DNA from 4 places in the Streptomyces sp. MB09-02B genome. Region 2 is predicted to be linked to each of the others. Evidence: riboswitches for the same ligand, from Rfam matches in the RefSeq annotation. Region 2 holds a riboswitch; each other region holds the start of a gene.

Region 1 (4,161 bases), on a different contig from region 2:
CGAGCGCGGCACCCTGGACAACGGCATGACCGTGTTGCGTTGCCACCGCCCCGGCCAGCAGGTCGTCGCCGTCGAGGTGCTCCTCGACGCGCCCCTGGACGCCGAGCCCGCCGGCATCGAGGGTGTCGCCACCATCATGACCAGGGCCTTCTCCGAGGGCACCGACAAGCACACGGCCGAGGAGTTCGCCGCCGAGCTGGAGCGGTGCGGCGCCACCCTCGACTCGCACGCCGACCACCCCGGCGTACGCCTGTCCCTCGAAGTGCCGGTGTCGCGACTGGAGAAGGCCCTCGGCCTCCTCGCCGACGCCCTGCGGGCCCCCGCGTTCGAGGACGCCGAGATCGAGCGGCTGGTGGCCAACCGGCTCGACGAGATCCCGCACGAGACGGCCAACCCGGGCCGCCGGGCCGCCAAGGAGCTCTCCAAGCAGCTGTTCCCGGCCACCTCCCGTATGTCACGGCCCCGCCAGGGCACCGAGGAGACCGTCGAGGGCATCGACTCCGCGGCCGTACGCGCCTTCTACGAGCGGCACGTGCGCCCCGCGACGGCCACCGCCGTGGTCGTGGGCGACCTCACGGGGGTCGACCTCGACGCGCTGCTCGGCGACACCCTGGGCGCCTGGACCGGCTCGCCGGCCGCGCCGCGACCCGTGCCATCGGTGAGCGCCGACGACACCGGGCGCGTGATCATCGTGGACCGCCCCGGTTCCGTGCAGACCCAGTTGCTCATCGGCCGGGTGGGCGCCGACCGGCACGACCGTGTGTGGCCGGCGCAGGTGCTCGGCACCTACTGCCTCGGCGGCACCCTCACCTCGCGCCTGGACCGCGTCCTGCGCGAGGAGAAGGGCTACACCTACGGCGTGCGGGCGTTCGGCCAGGTGCTGCGGGCCGCGCCCGACGGTTCGGGCATCGCGATGCTCGCCGTCAGCGGCTCCGTCGACACCCCCAACACCGGGCCGGCGCTGGACGACCTGTGGACGGTGCTGCGCACCCTCGCCGCCGAGGGCCTGACCGACGCCGAACGCGACATCGCGGTGCAGAACCTCGTCGGGGTCGCCCCGCTCAAGTTCGAGACGGCCGCGGCCGTGGCGAGCACGCTGGCCGACCAGGTCGAGCAGTACCTGCCGGACGACTACCAGTCGACGCTGTACCGCCAACTCGCCGCCACCGGCACCGTGGAGGCCACCGCGGCGGCCGCGAGCGCCTTCCCGGTGGACCGTCTGGTGACCGTTCTCGTCGGGGACGCCGCGCAGATCGAGGAGCCGGTCAGGGCCCTCGGAATCGGTGAAGTCACCGTCGTCCCGGCCGAGTAGGGGAACGACCGTACGGACGCGTGTCAGTGGGCCCTGGTGACGGAAGAGTCACCAGGGCCCCTGTTTGTCCGTATTGATGGCGGAGGTTGTGTGTCTGACCTGTGGCGTAGTTAACAAATCCTGTGATCCGTTTGTTATTTCGAAGACGGCCCACTTAGCGTCAGTCCGGCTGTTCGTCAGAAGTTCGCCGCAGCCGCGGCACCGGACAGTCATCGCCGAGTCCCCATGGCGCGAGCCAGGGGAGCCGGGGACCCACCGAAGTCCCTGGGGTGAATCGGGTGCCCTTCGCGAGCGACGCGAAACGAGGGGTAGCCGTAGGAGACCTTCCTGCTCCGAACCCGTCAGCTAACCCGGTAGGCGAGAAGGAAGGAAAGGACCAGCCACTTCATGGCGTTCACCCGCGCCCCCGGGAAGCACCGCCGTCCCAGCCGTGTGCAGCGCACGACCACGAGGAACGTGGGCGTGGCCGCTCTCACCACCACCGGTGTCTTCGGTACCCTCGCCGGCCCCGCGCTCGCAGCGGAGGAGCCCGCCGTCGAGCAGACCGGTCTGAACCAGATCATCACCCTCGGCGACACGGTCGCCGACCAGGTCGACGCCCAGGCCGCCGCCCAGGAGCAGGCCGCCGAGGTGGCCGCCGTCAAGAAGAAGGCGCAGGAGGAGGCCAGGAAGGCCGCCGCCGAGAAGGCCGAGCAGGAACGTGCCGCCGCCAAGGAGCGCGAGGAGATCAAGGCCCGTGCCGCACGCGCGGCCGAGCGCGAGCGCCTCAACGCCTACGTCGCCCCCATCAGCGGCTCCTACATCTCCACCGGCTACAAGGCCGGCGGCGCCGTCTGGTCCTCCGGCAGCCACACCGGCGTCGACTTCCACGCCGCCTCCGGCACCGCCGTCCTCGCGGTCGGATCCGGCACCGTCGTCGAGGCGGGCTGGGGCGGTGCCTACGGCAACAACATCGTCATCAAGATGAACGACGGCACGTACACCCAGTACGGCCACCTGTCGTCCATCGGCGTCTCCGTCGGCCAGACGGTCACCCCCGGCCAGCAGATAGGCCTCTCCGGGGCGACCGGCAACGTCACCGGGGCGCACCTGCACTTCGAGGCCCGGTCGACCGCCGAGTACGGCTCGGACATCGACCCCGCCGCGTACCTGCGCTCGCACGGCGTGAACGTCTGACGCGCACCCACGCTTCCTGGAGGCCCCGGCTCACCGAGCCGGGGCTTTCCTCGTTCTACGAACCACCTTGTGACGCACCTCCTGTCCAAAAAATATCCCTGGATTCCGGTCCGCCATCGGAAATTCCGCTCCGCTGCAATAGAGTCGCTGGAACACACGTCAATCATCGACGTTTCACGGGGATTAAGGCGGAGGTCGGTCATGCGTATTCCGGCGCACTCGGTATGCACGGCGATCCGTGATGACATCGTCGCGGGTGTCTACGAGCGCGGCAGCCGGCTCACCGAGGAACTGCTCGCCCGCCGCTACGGCGTCAGCCGGGTGCCCGTGCGCGAGGCGCTGCGCACGCTGGAGGCCGAGGGCTTCGTGGTGACCCGCCGGCACGCGGGCGCGTGCGTCGCCGAGCCGACCGAGCAGGAGGCCGCCGACCTGCTGGAGATGCGCATGCTGCTGGAGCCCCTGGGCGCCGCCCGCGCCGCGCAGCGCCGTACGGAGGCGCACCTCAAGGTGTTGCGGGGTCTGGTCAGGCTGGGCCAGGAGCGGGCCAGGAGGGGCAACAGCGAGGATCTGCGCTCCCTGGGCGGCTGGTTCCACGAGACGCTCGCACAGGCCTCGGGCAGCCCCGCCCTGACCTCGACACTCGGCCAGCTGCGGCACAAGATCGCCTGGATGTACGCGGTCGAGGCGCCCTCCGACCCCGTGGAGTCCTGGGCGGAGCACGGCGGCATCGTGGACGCGGTCGCGCGCGGCGACAGCGACCGGGCCCGGACGATCACGTCCCTGCACACCGAGCGGGCCACCGCCGCGCACCGGCTCCGCTTTCCGGCCGGGCCCGGCGGGGCGGAGCGCCCGGAGCGTGTGAGGACTTCGCAACACCCCGTAAACATGCAGAGCCTGCGGCATTAACACGGGCGCCGTATACAAAGAGGGAAGAATTCCGAGGGGCATTTTTCCTGCTGCCCGCACAACGGAAACCGGATGTAAATGCGAAGGGCCCGCCCGATAAATCGGACGAGCCCTTCGGTGTGTGCGCGGGGCGGCTTTTTCAGGCCTTTCCGCTTCGGTTACCCGGTCGCTCAGACCGTCTCGGGGAGTTCTTCGAGCCCCTCGGCGACGAGCTTCGCCAGACGGTCGAGCGCGGCGTCCGCGCCGTCGGCGTCGGAGGCGAGCACGATCTCCTCGCCGCCCTGGGCGCCGAGGCCCAGGACCGCGAGCATGGAGGCCGCGTTGACGGGGTTGCCGTCGGCCTTGGCGATCGTCACGGGGATACCGGAGGCCGTGGTGGCCCGGACGAAGATGGATGCGGGTCGGGCGTGGAGGCCCTCGGCCCAGCCGACGTTGACGCGGCGCTCAGCCATGTGATGCTGCCCTTCAGGTGTCTCGGGTGCTGCAAGAGAGGTCTAGACCGGGTTGTCTAGACCAGTTTCCCATAGGGGGCGACGCACCGGAACGGGGCCCACGGCCTGACCACGAACCGGCTGTCACGCCTCTGTTGTGCTTCTGTTGTGCGTCCCCAGACTGCCCCGCGCCGTTGTCGGACGCGAGCCGTACTCTGGGGCCCATGCAGACCTCGTCGGACCGGCACGAGTACCCCGCCCACTGGGAGGCCGACGTGGTGCTGCGCGACGGCGGCACCGCACGCATCAGGCCCATCACCGTTGATGACGCCGAGC
Region 2 (4,161 bases):
TCACATCGGGCCATGATTCACCTTCGCGTGTGACCTACGCGACCGTAATAAGGGCTTGACGGACGGTGAGATAGACCACGTGTCAAGTGTTGGTCAATCCGGAATAGCCAGGCCCCGTCAGTGGAGCCTCCACACCCGGAAGTCCTCGATGCGGAAGTGGCTCCAGGTGGTCCGGAAGGCGAAGTGCCCCCGCGTGTACGGCTCGGGATCACGGTGGTCGAACACGAGCCGGTCGTTGTTCCACCACTGGACCTTCGACCCGTCCGAGACGATCCGCACGCGATGCGGCTCGTTCGCGACGAGCAGCGGCTCGGTGTAGTCGTAGAGCAACGGCCGCACCCCCGCCTCACCCACGTAGCGCCGCATGCGCGTCGTCGTGTTGGTGTTGGCCCCGTACCCGACGTAGTACGTCTTCAGATGGTCGTACTCGGCGAGCGCGCCCCCTCGCGGGGTGGCGAAGAGGTCATCGGGCGAGCGCACGTCGACGGCGTTCCAGAAGTTGTTCAGATCGGACACCCGGTCGTTGACCCCGCCCGCCGATACCGGTGTGGCCGTGTACGCGATGACGTACGGCCCTGCCAGCTCGCGCCTGAACCAGAGCGTGGCCCCGGCCGGTACGTCGACCTCCAGCACACCGCGCGAGGCCGTGACCGTCCCGCCCCGCTCCAACTCCGCGGCCCACTGCCCGAGTCCGTGCCGAAAGTCGTCGGCGGCGATCAGCCGGCCGCGCCGCCGGGGCGTACGGGCGGACGCGGTTCCCGCCGGGGCGACGGCCGCGAGGGCGGCACCGGCGGCGAGCGCTCCGAACGCTCTACGGGTGGTCATACGACGCTCCTTGTTCTCGGTGACGTGCGGCACGCGCCGGCGCTCCTTGTGCAGAAGGGGCGGTAGGCGCAGTAGGGGCAGTAGGGCCGTAGGGGTCCATGGTGCAGAAAGCGCTTGCAGGGATCACTGTGGCCTCGCGCCCGCACGTCTGTCGAGACGTCGATCAGCCATGCCACACGACCGCAACGCGGTGATCACGAAGTCACCACGGCCCGCCCCCACCCACACCCGCCCAATCCCCGGTGCCGGTCCTGGCCCTGTCCTGGTCCTGGTCCTGGCCCTGGTCCGCCCGCCTGCTTTCCGGAAAACGTCGAAGGCCGGACCCCCGGTCATGGTGGGGTCCGGCCTTCGACGGGTGCGGCGGCGTGGATCAGATGCCGACGCCCTTCGAGCGGAGGTACGCCAGCGGGTCGATGTCCGCGCCGTAGTTGGGGCTGGTGCGGATCTCGAAGTGGAGGTGCGGTCCGGTGACGTTGCCGGTCGCGCCCGAGAGGCCTATCTGCTGGCCGCCGCTCACGGACTGACCGGCGGAGACGGAGATCGAGGACAGGTGCGCGTACTGGGCGTAGTAGCCGTCGGCGAGCTTGACGACGACCTGGTTGCCGTACGCGCCGCCCCAGCCGGCCGAGACGACGGTGCCCGCGCCCACGGCCTTGAGGCTGGTCCCGGTCGGGGCCACGAAGTCGACGCCCGTGTGGTAACCGCTGGACCACATGCTGCCGGCGGTCTTGTACGCGGTACCGACGGTCCCGCTCAGGATGGGCCGGCTGAAGCCGGAGGCGTTGGACGACGAGGACTGGCCGCTCGCCGTGGAGGTAGACGCCTGGGTGTCCTTCGACTCCTGCTTCGCGGAACCGGAGGGCTTCGAGGGCTGGGACGGCGTGGAAGACTCGGCGGGCTTCGAGGACTGCGACAGCTGCGGCTTGGACGAGGAGCGCGACGTCTCGCTCGACGCGGCCCTCTCACCGATGGACAGCTTCAGCCCCGGGTGGATGAGCGAGGGGTCGGAGCCGATCGCCGCACGGTTGTCCGAGTACAGCCGCTTCCAGCCACCCTCGACGTCCTGCTCGTCCGCGATCTTCGCGAGGTAGTCGCCGACCTTGACCGAGTAGGTCTTGGGAGCCGCCTTCTTGCCGGCGGTCTTCTCCGCCTGAGCGGCCTTCTCGGCCTGCTCGATCCGGGCGCCCGCCTCGGCCGCCGCCTTCTCGGCGGCGATCGTGGTCGCCTTCTCGGAGACACCGGAAACGGTGGCGCTCGGGGTCGCGGCGTGGGCGCCGGCGGCTCCGATCAGCGGCAGCGCGAGCGCCGCGCCACCGGTCCCGGCGGCGGCTATCGAGCGGGTGAAGCGCTGGGACTTCGGACGGCGGTGCTTACCCTTCGCGGGCATGGCGAATTCCTCTCCGGCGCCTGCGAGGTGAGCTGTCGGGTGCGGACTGGAGATGTCCGGCCGTGCTGGTGCACGGCTTTACCCCTAGCCGTTCCGGAGACCGGAACAGGCGGTGGTTCCTGTGGGTCCCCCGCTCCTGCCGTGGATCGGGTCGGTACGCGGCTCCGGTCGGCGGCAGGATTGGGCGTCCGTCCGGATTGACGCCGAACGTAAGCGACTTGTGCCCACAGAGACAACCATTGGGACTTCCTGTGCGTCTTGCACCCTGATCCTTACCTCAATTCACCATCACGCTCCGTAAAAGACTGGTCTAGCGCGTATTCCAACCTCCCTGGAAATCAGCGCGAATTACGTGGACATGACGGCAACGGAACGTCACGAATATGACGCTGCTCACGCCCCTACGGCCCAGTAGGCTTTATTCCAGGGCTTGTTGGAATTATTGCTTCATTTCGGACAGATCACTCAAGTGCGTCGCAGACGGATAATTGCCGCATCGAAGTCGCCACGTAGCCGCGTCGGCAATCCGTGATGCGCCAGCACGGCACCTCGGTACGTTTCGCCCGTTTCGCGGCACTCATACGACTCCGTCGGATCCAGCCCGCGCAGCCGGAGCGGGGCGAGCGGCTCTCCGTAGTGCTGGGCCTGGAGCCAGGCGAGGACGACGACCTCGTCACCGTGGACGTACTGCACGGCGCTCAGCCCTCCCGTCGGCGGCCGCAGCCGGTACAGGTCGCCGCGCTGCACGACCGGCCGGATCTCCTTGTACAGCTCCACCCACTCCCGGGCCTCGGCAAGCTCCTCCTCGCTCCACTCGGTGAGGTCGCCGCCCACGCCGAGCACGCCGGCCATGGCACTGACGAACCGGAACCGCAGCGAGCTGACCCGCCCGTTGAGCTGGTTGTTCGGGCTGTCGGTGACCCACGCCGCCATGCTCCGGGCCGGATGGATCTGACTGAAGCCGTGTTGGATGGCGAGCCGGTCGAGCGGGTCGGTGTTGTCGGAGGTCCACACCTGGTCCGTCCGCGCCATGACCCCGAGGTCCACTCGGCCGCCACCACCCGAGCACGACTCGAACGCGACCCCGGGGTGCGCGGCCCGCAGCCGGTCCAGCAGGGCGTAGAAGGCGTGCACGTGCTCGACCCACAGCTTCTGCGGATAGGGCTCACCGGGCCAGCCGGCGTCGGTGAAGCAGCGGTTGAAGTCCCACTTCACATAATCGATCGGGGCGCTGGACAGGAGGGTGTCGAGCCGCTGCCAGAGGTATTCCTGGACATCCTCGCGCGCGAGATTGAGCACGAGCTGATTGCGCAGTTCCGTCCGCTTCCGCCCCGTTTGAAACTGTGCCCATTCGGGGTGCGCCCGGTACAGCTCACTGTCCGGATTGACCATTTCCGGCTCGACCCAGATGCCGAACTGCATCCCCAGGGCGTGCACATAGTCGGCGAGCGGCCCGAGCCCCTTCGGGAAACGGTCCGGGTTGGGCGTCCAGTCGCCGAGGCCGGCCCGGTCGCTGGTCCGCGCCCCGAACCAGCCGTCGTCCACCACGAACAGCTCGACCCCGATGGCCGCCGCCCGCCGCGCGAGGGCCCCCTGCTGCTCCTCGGAGATGTCGAACTCGGTGGCCTCCCAGGAGTTGAAGAGCACCGGCCGGTCCTGGTCCGCGTCCGGGATGACGTACGCCCTCTGGTACGCGTGCCAGGCGCGGCTCGCCCCGCCGAGGCCACCATCGCTCCACAGGCCGGCGAAGACAGGCGTGGTGAACGTCCCACCCGTCTCCAGCCTCAGCAGTCCGGACTCGTCGTAGCCGGCGCCCCCGGTGATCTGTACGCGCGCGTCCGGGAGTTGGGCCACCGCGATCCGCCAGGAACCCGACCAGCCCAGGGCGCAGCCGTAGACCTCGCCGCGCTCCTCGGTGGCGTCCGTGTCGAGGGCGACCCAGGGCAGGT
Region 3 (4,161 bases), on a different contig from region 2:
ACGTTGAGGATGCGGCGCAGCGGGACGGAGTCCTCCGGGTTCGCCAGGACCCGCAGATACGCGAGGACGTCCCGGACCTCCTTGCGCTCGTAGAAGCGGACGCCGCCGACGACCTTGTAGGGCAGGCCGACGCGGATGAACACCTCTTCGAAGACGCGGGACTGGGCGTTCGTCCGGTAGAAGACGGCGACGTCGCCGGCCTTCGCGTCGCCCGCGTCCGTGAGGCGGTCTATCTCGTCGGCGACGAACTGGGCCTCGTCGTGCTCGGTGTCGGCGACATAGCCGGTGATCTGCGCGCCCGCGCCCGCGTTGGTCCACAGGTTCTTCGGGCGGCGGGACTCGTTGCGCTCGATGACCGCGTTGGCCGCGCTCAGGATGGTCTGCGTGGAACGGTAGTTCTGCTCCAGCAGGATCGTGGTCGCGTTCGGGTAGTCCTCCTCGAACTGGAGGATGTTGCGGATGGTCGCGCCGCGGAAGGCGTAGATCGACTGGTCCGCGTCACCCACGACGCACAGCTCGGCCGGAGGCACGTCCCACTCGTTGGGCGGTACGTCGACCGGGTGCTCGGAGGTGCCGACCAGCTCTCTGACCAGGGCGTACTGGGCGTGGTTGGTGTCCTGGTACTCATCGACGAGGACATGACGGAAGCGACGGCGGTAGTGCTCGGCGACGTCCGGGAAGGCGCGCAGCAGATTGACCGTCGTCATGATCAGGTCGTCGAAGTCCAGCGCGTTCGCCTCGCGGAGGCGGGACTGGTAGAGCGCGTAGGCCTGGGCGAGGGTCTTCTCGAAGCCGTCGGCGGCCTGGGCGGCGAAGTCCTCCTCGTCGATCAGCTCGTTCTTCAGGTTCGAGATCTTGGCGCTGAAGGACTTGGGCGGGAAGCGCTTCGGGTCGAGGTCCAGATCACGGCAGACGAGCGCCATCAGCCGCTTGCTGTCGGCGGCGTCGTAGATCGAGAAGGAGGACGTGAAGCCGAGCTTCTTCGACTCGCGCCGCAGGATCCGGACGCACGCGCTGTGGAAGGTCATGACCCACATCGCGTGCGCGCGCGGGCCGACGAGCTGCTCGACGCGCTCCTTCATCTCACCGGCGGCCTTGTTGGTGAAGGTGATCGCGAGGATCTGGCCCGGGTGGACCTGCCGCTCGCCGAGCAGGTGGGCGATGCGGTGGGTGAGCACGCGGGTCTTGCCGGAACCCGCGCCGGCGACGATGAGCAGGGGGGATCCGGCGTGCACCACGGCCGCGCGCTGGTTCTCGTTCAGCCCGTCCAGGAGGGCCGCCGCGTCGATGGCCGGGCGCGGGGCGCCGCCCCGGTAGTACTCGTCCCGGTCCGGTGGCACGTCGAACTTCCCGCCGAACAGATCGTCCGGAAGCGGCTCCGGTACGTGGTCGTCCTCGGGCGGTGGCGGGGGCTCCTCCGCGTGGCCGCGGGGGGCCTGGAGGTCCGCCAGGAAGCTGTCGTCAAAGAGGCTGCTCATCGCTCTCCGAGTCTAGGCGCCCCCACTGACAGCGAGGGGCCGCCCCGGGAAGTCCACACCCGCCACTCAGCGCGCTCACCTCACGACGGTGAGCGATCGAGCGTACCGCCTGTCGCGCGAAAGAGGCTAAGGTCACGAAAACGTATCGGGCATATCGAACATCAACCTTCACACGGGCCACACGAGTTGGCTAGCTTCTTCTTTAGGTCGTACGACACAACCGGCGAACGTCGCCGGGCCGCACGGCCTCCGCCGAGTCCGGGTACGCCACTTGCGGCGCCGGAGCCGGGGACCCACCGACCTCTGGGGTGAATCGACCCGACCGCCGCTCGCGGCAAGGGTCGTAGGGCAAACCTTCCGAAGCTTGCGCCCGAACCCGACAGCTAACTCGGTAGGCGGACAACGGAAGGAGACGCCGCACCATGGCGCCGCACCGCAAGCCGCGTCCGACCGGCCGGACGCGCGCGGGCATACGCACCCCCGCTCTCGCCACGGCCGCCCTCACCTCCGTGGCCCTGCTCTCCCAGACGGCCACCGCCGCCCCCTCCGGCGACGACAGGCCGAGCCTGGAGGAGGTCGAGAAGAAGGTCGACGACCTCTACCGCCAGGCCGGGTCGGCGACCGAGAACTACAACGCGGCCAAGGAGAGGACGACCAAGCAGAAGAAGAAGGTCGACACCCTCCTCGACGACGTCGCCCAGCGCACGGAGAAACTCAACGAGGCGCGGGAGGAACTGGGTGCGTTCGCGGCGGCCCAGTACCGCACCGGTGCGGCCACCCCCGACCAGGCCTCGCTGCTCCTGGCGGACAACCCGCAGGACTACTTCGACCAGAACCAGCTGATGGACCGCTTGACGGACCGTCAGAAGCAAGCGGTCGACGCGTACGTCACCGAGCAGGCCGACGCGGCGGAGCAGCGCCGGACGGCGAGCGACAGCCTCGAGAAGCTCACCGAGTCGCAGAACGCCCTCAAGACGAGCAAGGCCAAGGTCCAGGCGAAGCTCGCCGAGGCCCGCGAACTGCTCTCCACCCTCACCGCCGAGGAGAAGGCCCGGCTCGCCGCGATCGAACAGCGCGAGCAGGAGGAGGCCGACCGCAAGGCGGAGGAGCTCGCGCGCCAGCAGGCGGCGCAGGCGAGCCAGGAGACCCAGAGCATCCAGGAGACCCCGACCGCCCAGGAGACCCAGGAGGCCCCGGGAGGGACCGCCGGCGGCACGGAGACGTCACCGGGCACCGCCGGGACCACCGCCCCGGTCGAGGACTCCACCTACGCGGCGAAGGCCACCAAGGCTCTGGCCTTCGCCCGCGCGCAGATCGGCAAGCCGTACGTCTGGGGCGCCACCGGACCCGGCTCCTACGACTGCTCCGGCCTCACCTTGGCCGCCTGGAAGGCCGCCGGCGTCGACCTCCCGCGCACCACCTACGACCAGGTCGCGGCGGGCACCACCGTCCCCCTCGCCGACGCCAAGCCGGGTGACCTCGTCTTCTTCTACGACAACATCGGCCACGTCGGCCTGTACATCGGCAACGGCATGATGATCCACGCCCCCAAGCCGGGCACGTACGTCCGCGAGGAGTCGGTCTTCTACGACGGCGAGTCCTCGATCCACAGCGTGGTGCGGCCGGCGTAGCCGGGATCGGCCGGGGCGGGCTCACGGACAGGGTTCGCCTCAGGTCCAGAGCACCGCGATGAAGACGTTCGCGGTGGTCAGCGCGCCCACCAGGGCGAAGAGCGGCTTCTCCACCGGCTCCTCGTCGCGCTTCACATAGACCAGGCCGAGGATCACGATCAGGAGGGCGAGCTTGATGCCGATCTTGATGTTGTTGACGGGCTGGTCGTCGGCCTGGTTGAGGCCGACGAGGAGGGCGCCTGTGACGAGCATGGTGAGGGCGCCGTGCAGCATGGCGGGGACGAAGCGCGCGGTGCCCTGACCCATGACCTTCAGCTGGGTGAGGAAACCACCCAGGAGGGAGGCGATGCCGATGATGTGGAGGGCGACGAGGATGTGGATGAGTACGTCCATGCGCGGAGCCTAATGAGGGGCCCGAGGCCCGCCGGGCACCGGGGCGGGCGCACAAGGGACCGCGAGCGGCACCCCCTGATGATCTTGCATATATGCGCTCCATAGCACCGAGACTCCCCCGGCCGGTCCGAAATCTCCGCATCGGTCATCGCACAGCGTGAAGTCGGCGGCGCCAGGGCCAGATCTCGGTCACATACGGTCACCTCGCAGTCGGTGCACGCCACTTCCGCACAACGCGTTACCGAGCCATCACCGTCAGGTTTAGCGTCCTCCCTCAGGTGACCGGCTCCCCACCGCCGCCCGGGCCAGGGGCGGCAGTCGGCCACCACCGCCGAGAAAGGTCCGGCGGCGCCCCGCTCCCCCTGTGCGGGCCGCCGCCGGACGCGTAACCGCTCCCCCCAAGCGGTCCGTACGGACAGACGATGTTCGTACTGCGGACGGCGGTCGTACGGAGAGGACGTGGACTCCACGTGGCAGCGCACCGCAAGCCCAGACAGCGCTCGCTCGGCGGCCATACGGCCCGCACGGCCGCGACGATCGCCCTCGCGGGCGCGGCGACCGCGACCGGTTTCGACGGCACCGGGCATGCCGACCCGCAGCTCTCACCCGAGCAGGTCAGGGCGAAGGTGGCCAAGCTGTACCAACAGGCCGAGGTCGCC
Region 4 (4,161 bases), on a different contig from region 2:
AGGGTCTCGGTCAGCGAACCGATCTGGTTGACCTTGACCAGCAGGGCGTTGGCGGAGCCCTCCTCGATGCCGCGGGCGAGACGCTCGGGGTTGGTGACGAAGAGGTCGTCGCCGACGATCTGGACCTTGTCGCCCAGCTTCTCGGTGATGGTGTTCCAGCCCGCCCAGTCGTCCTCGAACAGCGGGTCCTCGATGGAGACGAGCGGGTACGACGCGACGAGGTCGGCGTAGTACTCCGTCATCTCGGCGGCGGAGCGCTCCTTGCCCTCGAAGGTGTAGACGCCGTCCTTGTAGAACTCGGAGGCGGCGACGTCGAGGGCGAGGGCGATCTGCTCGCCGGGGGTGTAACCGGCCTCCTTGATGGCCTCCAGGATGAGGTCCAGGGCGGCGCGGTTGGACTCCAGGTTCGGGGCGAAGCCGCCCTCGTCGCCGAGGCCGGTGGACAGGCCCTTGGTCTTCAGCACCTTCTTGAGGGTGTGGTAGACCTCGGCGCCCCAGCGCAGGGCCTCGGAGAAGGACTCCGCGCCGATGGGGGCGATCATGAACTCCTGGATGTCCACGTTGGAGTCGGCGTGCGAGCCGCCGTTCAGGATGTTCATCATCGGAACGGGCAGCAGGTGCGCGTTCGGGCCGCCCAGGTAGCGGAAGAGCGGGAGGTCGCTGGCCTCGGAGGCGGCGTGGGCGACGGCGAGGGAGACGCCGAGGATGGCGTTGGCGCCGAGGGAGCCCTTGTTGTCGGTGGCGTCCAGGTCGAACATCGCCTGGTCGATGAGGCGCTGCTCGGTGGCGTCGTAGCCGACGAGCTCCGGGCCGATCTGCTCGATCACGGCGAGGACGGCCTTCTCGACGCCCTTGCCGAGGTAGCGGTTGGGGTCGCCGTCACGCAGCTCGATGGCTTCGAAGGCACCGGTGGAGGCGCCGGACGGAACGGCGGCACGACCCGTGCTGCCGTCGTCGAGGCCGACCTCGACCTCGACGGTGGGGTTGCCTCGTGAGTCGAGGATTTCCCGGGCTACGACGACGTCGATGGACGGCACGAGCATCTCCTTCATGGGATGTGACGCGGAAGTGCGGGGCCCGCGGGCCTTGCGACTAGAGCCTAACCGCCCCGGGCTCGTCGGCAGCCGACCGACCGTCCCGTGGACAGAGAGACCGTACCCATTGTTCCAGCGCGGAACAAAGGGGGGCGGGCCAGAAAGTGAACAGAAGGAAGAGAAGGAAGAGGCGGGCATGAAAAACCCCGCCCCGGTGCGTACGGGGGAATGCGCACCGGAGCGGGGAGCCCGTGGGGACGGGGGGACGGCCCTCACGAGGTCTTCACTATGGAGGACACGGATGTGAGCGGGCTGTGGTTCAGCTGGGAAGCGGCCCGAATTTCTCGGCCCAGCCGAACCCGCCCCGCCTGCCCGGCCGTGGGGGCGGCCGTGGGGCGGCAGGCGCGTGGTGGCCGTCGCCGGCGCCGGGGGTCAGCTCAGGTGGAGCTGCTGGCCCGGGTAGATGAAGTCGGCGTCGTCGATGATGTCCTTGTTCAGCTCGAAGAGCTTCTCCCAGCCACCCTTGACGTTCTTCTTCTCGGCGATGGCGCTGAGGGTGTCGCCGCTGACGACCTTGTACTCGCCGTCGCCCTTCTTGACCTTCTTGCCGGTCGGGGTCTCGACGGTGGCACGCTCGGAGGAGCGGGAGGCGCGGGTGTCCTCGGTGCTCTTCTTGGTGCTCTCCTGGGTGTTCTGCTGCGCGGAGCCGGAGTTCGAGGAGCCGGAGGAGGCGGCGGCGCCGTCGTACGCGGCACCGGACAGGCCCTTGCCGCAGACCGGCCAGGCACCCTTGCCCTGGCCCGCGAGGACCTTCTCGGCGATCTCGATCTGCTGCGCCTTGGTGGCCTGGTCGGCGGTGGAGGCGTACTTCGTGCCGCCGTAGCCGGCCCAGGTGGAGGCCGAGAACTGCAGGCCGCCGTAGTAGCCGTTGCCGGTGTTGATGGACCAGTTGCCGCCGGACTCGCACTGGGCGACGGTGTCCCACTCGGAGGCGGTGGCGGCGGAGGCGCTGCCGGCGGCCATCAGCGGGGCGGCGACCGCCGCGGCGCCGGTGACACCGGCGACGGCGATGGCGCGAGCGGCCTTGGACGGACGACGGTGCTTGCCCTTGCTGGAAAACAGCATGGAGAGATCCCCTCACCGACGCCTGCGAGGTGAGCTGTCGGGTTCGGGCCGGTTGAGTTGCCCGGCCGCGCCCGCTCGCCTCTCGGCTCACGTCGCGCGGCTTCACCCCGAGCCGGTTCCGGACGTGCGCCCCCGAAGGGCCGCAACCACCGGACCCGGCACTTACCTTGGGTCCCCCGCTCCTGCCTACGGCGCTTGACGCGACGACTGTTCCTTGCGGCCGTTGGCAGGATTCGGCGTACCGACCGCAGGGGCCCGCTGTGGCGAGCGGTCACGACCGTAAACACGTGATTGCCCGAATTTCAAAGACGATCAGGGGGTCTGTGATTCATCTCCCACGGAGATCAAAACGGGCATTCAGGGGCGAACAGTGACCCGAACTCTCGCTACTTTTCGCCCGTTTCGGCACCGACTTCGAGGGTCTGACCGGGAAGGATAAGGTCCGGGTCAGTTCCGACCGTGCTCTCGTTCTCGGCGTACAGCTCGCGCCACCCGCCGGTCAGGTCCAGCGAGTTGGCGATCCGCGTCAGGCTGTCGCCCGCGCGGACGGTGTACGCGCCGTCCACGGCCTCCCGGGCCGCGTCGCCGCCACGGGAGGCGTGACGGCCGGAGGGGGTGGAGTCGGCGGCGCGGGAGCCCTCGGCCGCGTCCGTGCCGCCCTCCGCCTCGGCTGCGGCGCCCTCGTCGGCACTGGCGCCGCGATGGCGACCCGTGCCGCTCTCGCTCTCGTCGACCGAAGAGTCATCACTCTGTGGCGACTTGTCCGATTTTGCGCCCTCGGGGTCCGCGGAGCCGTCCGAGTCGGAGCCGGCACCCGTGCCGGCCTTGGCCTTATTGGACCCTTCTGCGGCATCGGAGGTCGAGTCACCCGACGCGCCGGAGTCGACCGAGTCGACGGACTTGGCCGAGTCGGTCTCGTCGGCATCACCGACATCACCGGTCTTATCAGCCTTATCGGCCGAAGTGGATGAATCAGACGAATCTGACGAACTCGAAGCATCGGAAGAATCAGATGAATTGCCCGACTTCGTCGAGTCATCCGCGATGCCCGTGTTCACGTCGGCCGAACCGGAGTCGCCGCCAAGGTTGTGGAGCAGGCCGCAGGTGGCCCATACGCCGACGCCCTGGTCGGCGAGCACCTTCTCGGCGACGGCTATCTGCTGCGAACGGCTGGCCTGGTCGGCGCTCGTCGCGTAGTCGAGGCCTCCGTACTTCTCCCAGTTCGCCTGGGTGAGCTGGAGGCCGCCGTAGCGTCCGTTCCCGGTGTCCGCGCTCCAGAAGCCACCGCTCTCGCACTCCGCCACCTGGTCCCAGGTGGTTCCGTCGGCCGCGCTCGCGCCGGTGGCGCCGAGCAGGGGGATCGCGATGGCCGAGCCGGTCACTCCGGCCGCGACGAGGAGGGCGGGTGCCTGACGGGGGCGACGGTGACGACCGTTCCCGGAGAGCATGCGGTTGCCTTTCACACGACAGCAGTGACCCGTGCGAAGGGTGTGGGGTGACCCCTTCGCACTGACGTGTGAACGTAGCGGCAGTCGATCAGTTGTCACAAGTTAATGCAGCGCGGATCACGTGAAGATCACGGACTTGAGGGAGTGTCACTTTCCTACGCGGAATGCGGTAGTGCTACGGGCTGCCCGGGTACTACTACGTACCGTTCACGAGCCGCCTTCGGATCGCCCACGCGGGGTGAATTCCACCGGAAGCGTGCGCAATCCCCGCATGATGAGCCCTCCCCGCCATCTCAAATCCGTTGATTCCACCGCGAGTCGAAGGTCGGGGAGACGGGTGAGGAGCGTCGCCAGCGCGGTCTGGCCTTCGAGGCGGGCGAGGGGGGCGCCGAGACAGTAGTGGATGCCGTGGCCGTAGCCGAGGTGTTGGTTGTCACGGCGGGAGAGGTCGAGGGTGTCGGGGTCCGCGAAGCGGGCCGGGTCGCGGTCGGCCGCCGCGAGGACGACGAGGACGGGGTCGCCGGCGGCGATGTCCTGCCCGCCGAGGGTGAGGG

The links. A riboswitch is a leader RNA that binds a small molecule or an ion and turns the genes downstream of it on or off. The one in region 2 is predicted to bind cyclic di-AMP.
Region 1: another riboswitch for cyclic di-AMP. It lies ahead of P1P70_RS11680 (M23 family metallopeptidase); the one in region 2 lies ahead of P1P70_RS05620 (M23 family metallopeptidase).
Region 3: another riboswitch for cyclic di-AMP. It lies ahead of P1P70_RS17840 (NlpC/P60 family protein); the one in region 2 lies ahead of P1P70_RS05620 (M23 family metallopeptidase).
Region 4: another riboswitch for cyclic di-AMP. It lies ahead of P1P70_RS26935 (transglycosylase family protein); the one in region 2 lies ahead of P1P70_RS05620 (M23 family metallopeptidase).

Annotation. Positions count from the first base shown of each region.
Region 1 is NZ_JARGEE010000059.1:18,044-22,204, reverse strand. It holds gene P1P70_RS11685 (pitrilysin family protein) at 1-1,312, shown strand, start outside; cyclic di-AMP (ydaO/yuaA leader) riboswitch at 1,516-1,687, shown strand; gene P1P70_RS11680 (M23 family metallopeptidase) at 1,700-2,488, shown strand; gene P1P70_RS11675 (GntR family transcriptional regulator) at 2,690-3,394, shown strand; gene P1P70_RS11670 (HPr family phosphocarrier protein) at 3,565-3,846, opposite strand; gene P1P70_RS11665 (GNAT family N-acetyltransferase) at 4,050-4,161, shown strand, end outside.
Region 2 is NZ_JARGEE010000021.1:33,554-37,714, reverse strand. It holds gene P1P70_RS05625 (DUF6250 domain-containing protein) at 118-825, opposite strand; gene P1P70_RS05620 (M23 family metallopeptidase) at 1,196-2,212, opposite strand; cyclic di-AMP (ydaO/yuaA leader) riboswitch at 2,217-2,375, opposite strand; gene P1P70_RS05615 (alpha-galactosidase) at 2,678-4,161, opposite strand, start outside.
Region 3 is NZ_JARGEE010000111.1:17,926-22,086, forward strand. It holds gene pcrA (DNA helicase PcrA) at 1-1,478, opposite strand, end outside; cyclic di-AMP (ydaO/yuaA leader) riboswitch at 1,734-1,892, shown strand; gene P1P70_RS17840 (NlpC/P60 family protein) at 1,901-3,109, shown strand; gene P1P70_RS17845 (hypothetical protein) at 3,149-3,502, opposite strand; gene P1P70_RS17850 (NlpC/P60 family protein) at 3,973-4,161, shown strand, end outside.
Region 4 is NZ_JARGEE010000220.1:10,163-14,323, forward strand. It holds gene eno (phosphopyruvate hydratase) at 1-1,037, opposite strand, end outside; gene P1P70_RS26935 (transglycosylase family protein) at 1,467-2,159, opposite strand; cyclic di-AMP (ydaO/yuaA leader) riboswitch at 2,164-2,363, opposite strand; gene P1P70_RS26940 (transglycosylase family protein) at 2,546-3,607, opposite strand; partial or broken gene P1P70_RS26945 (cytochrome P450 family protein) at 3,815-4,161, opposite strand, start outside.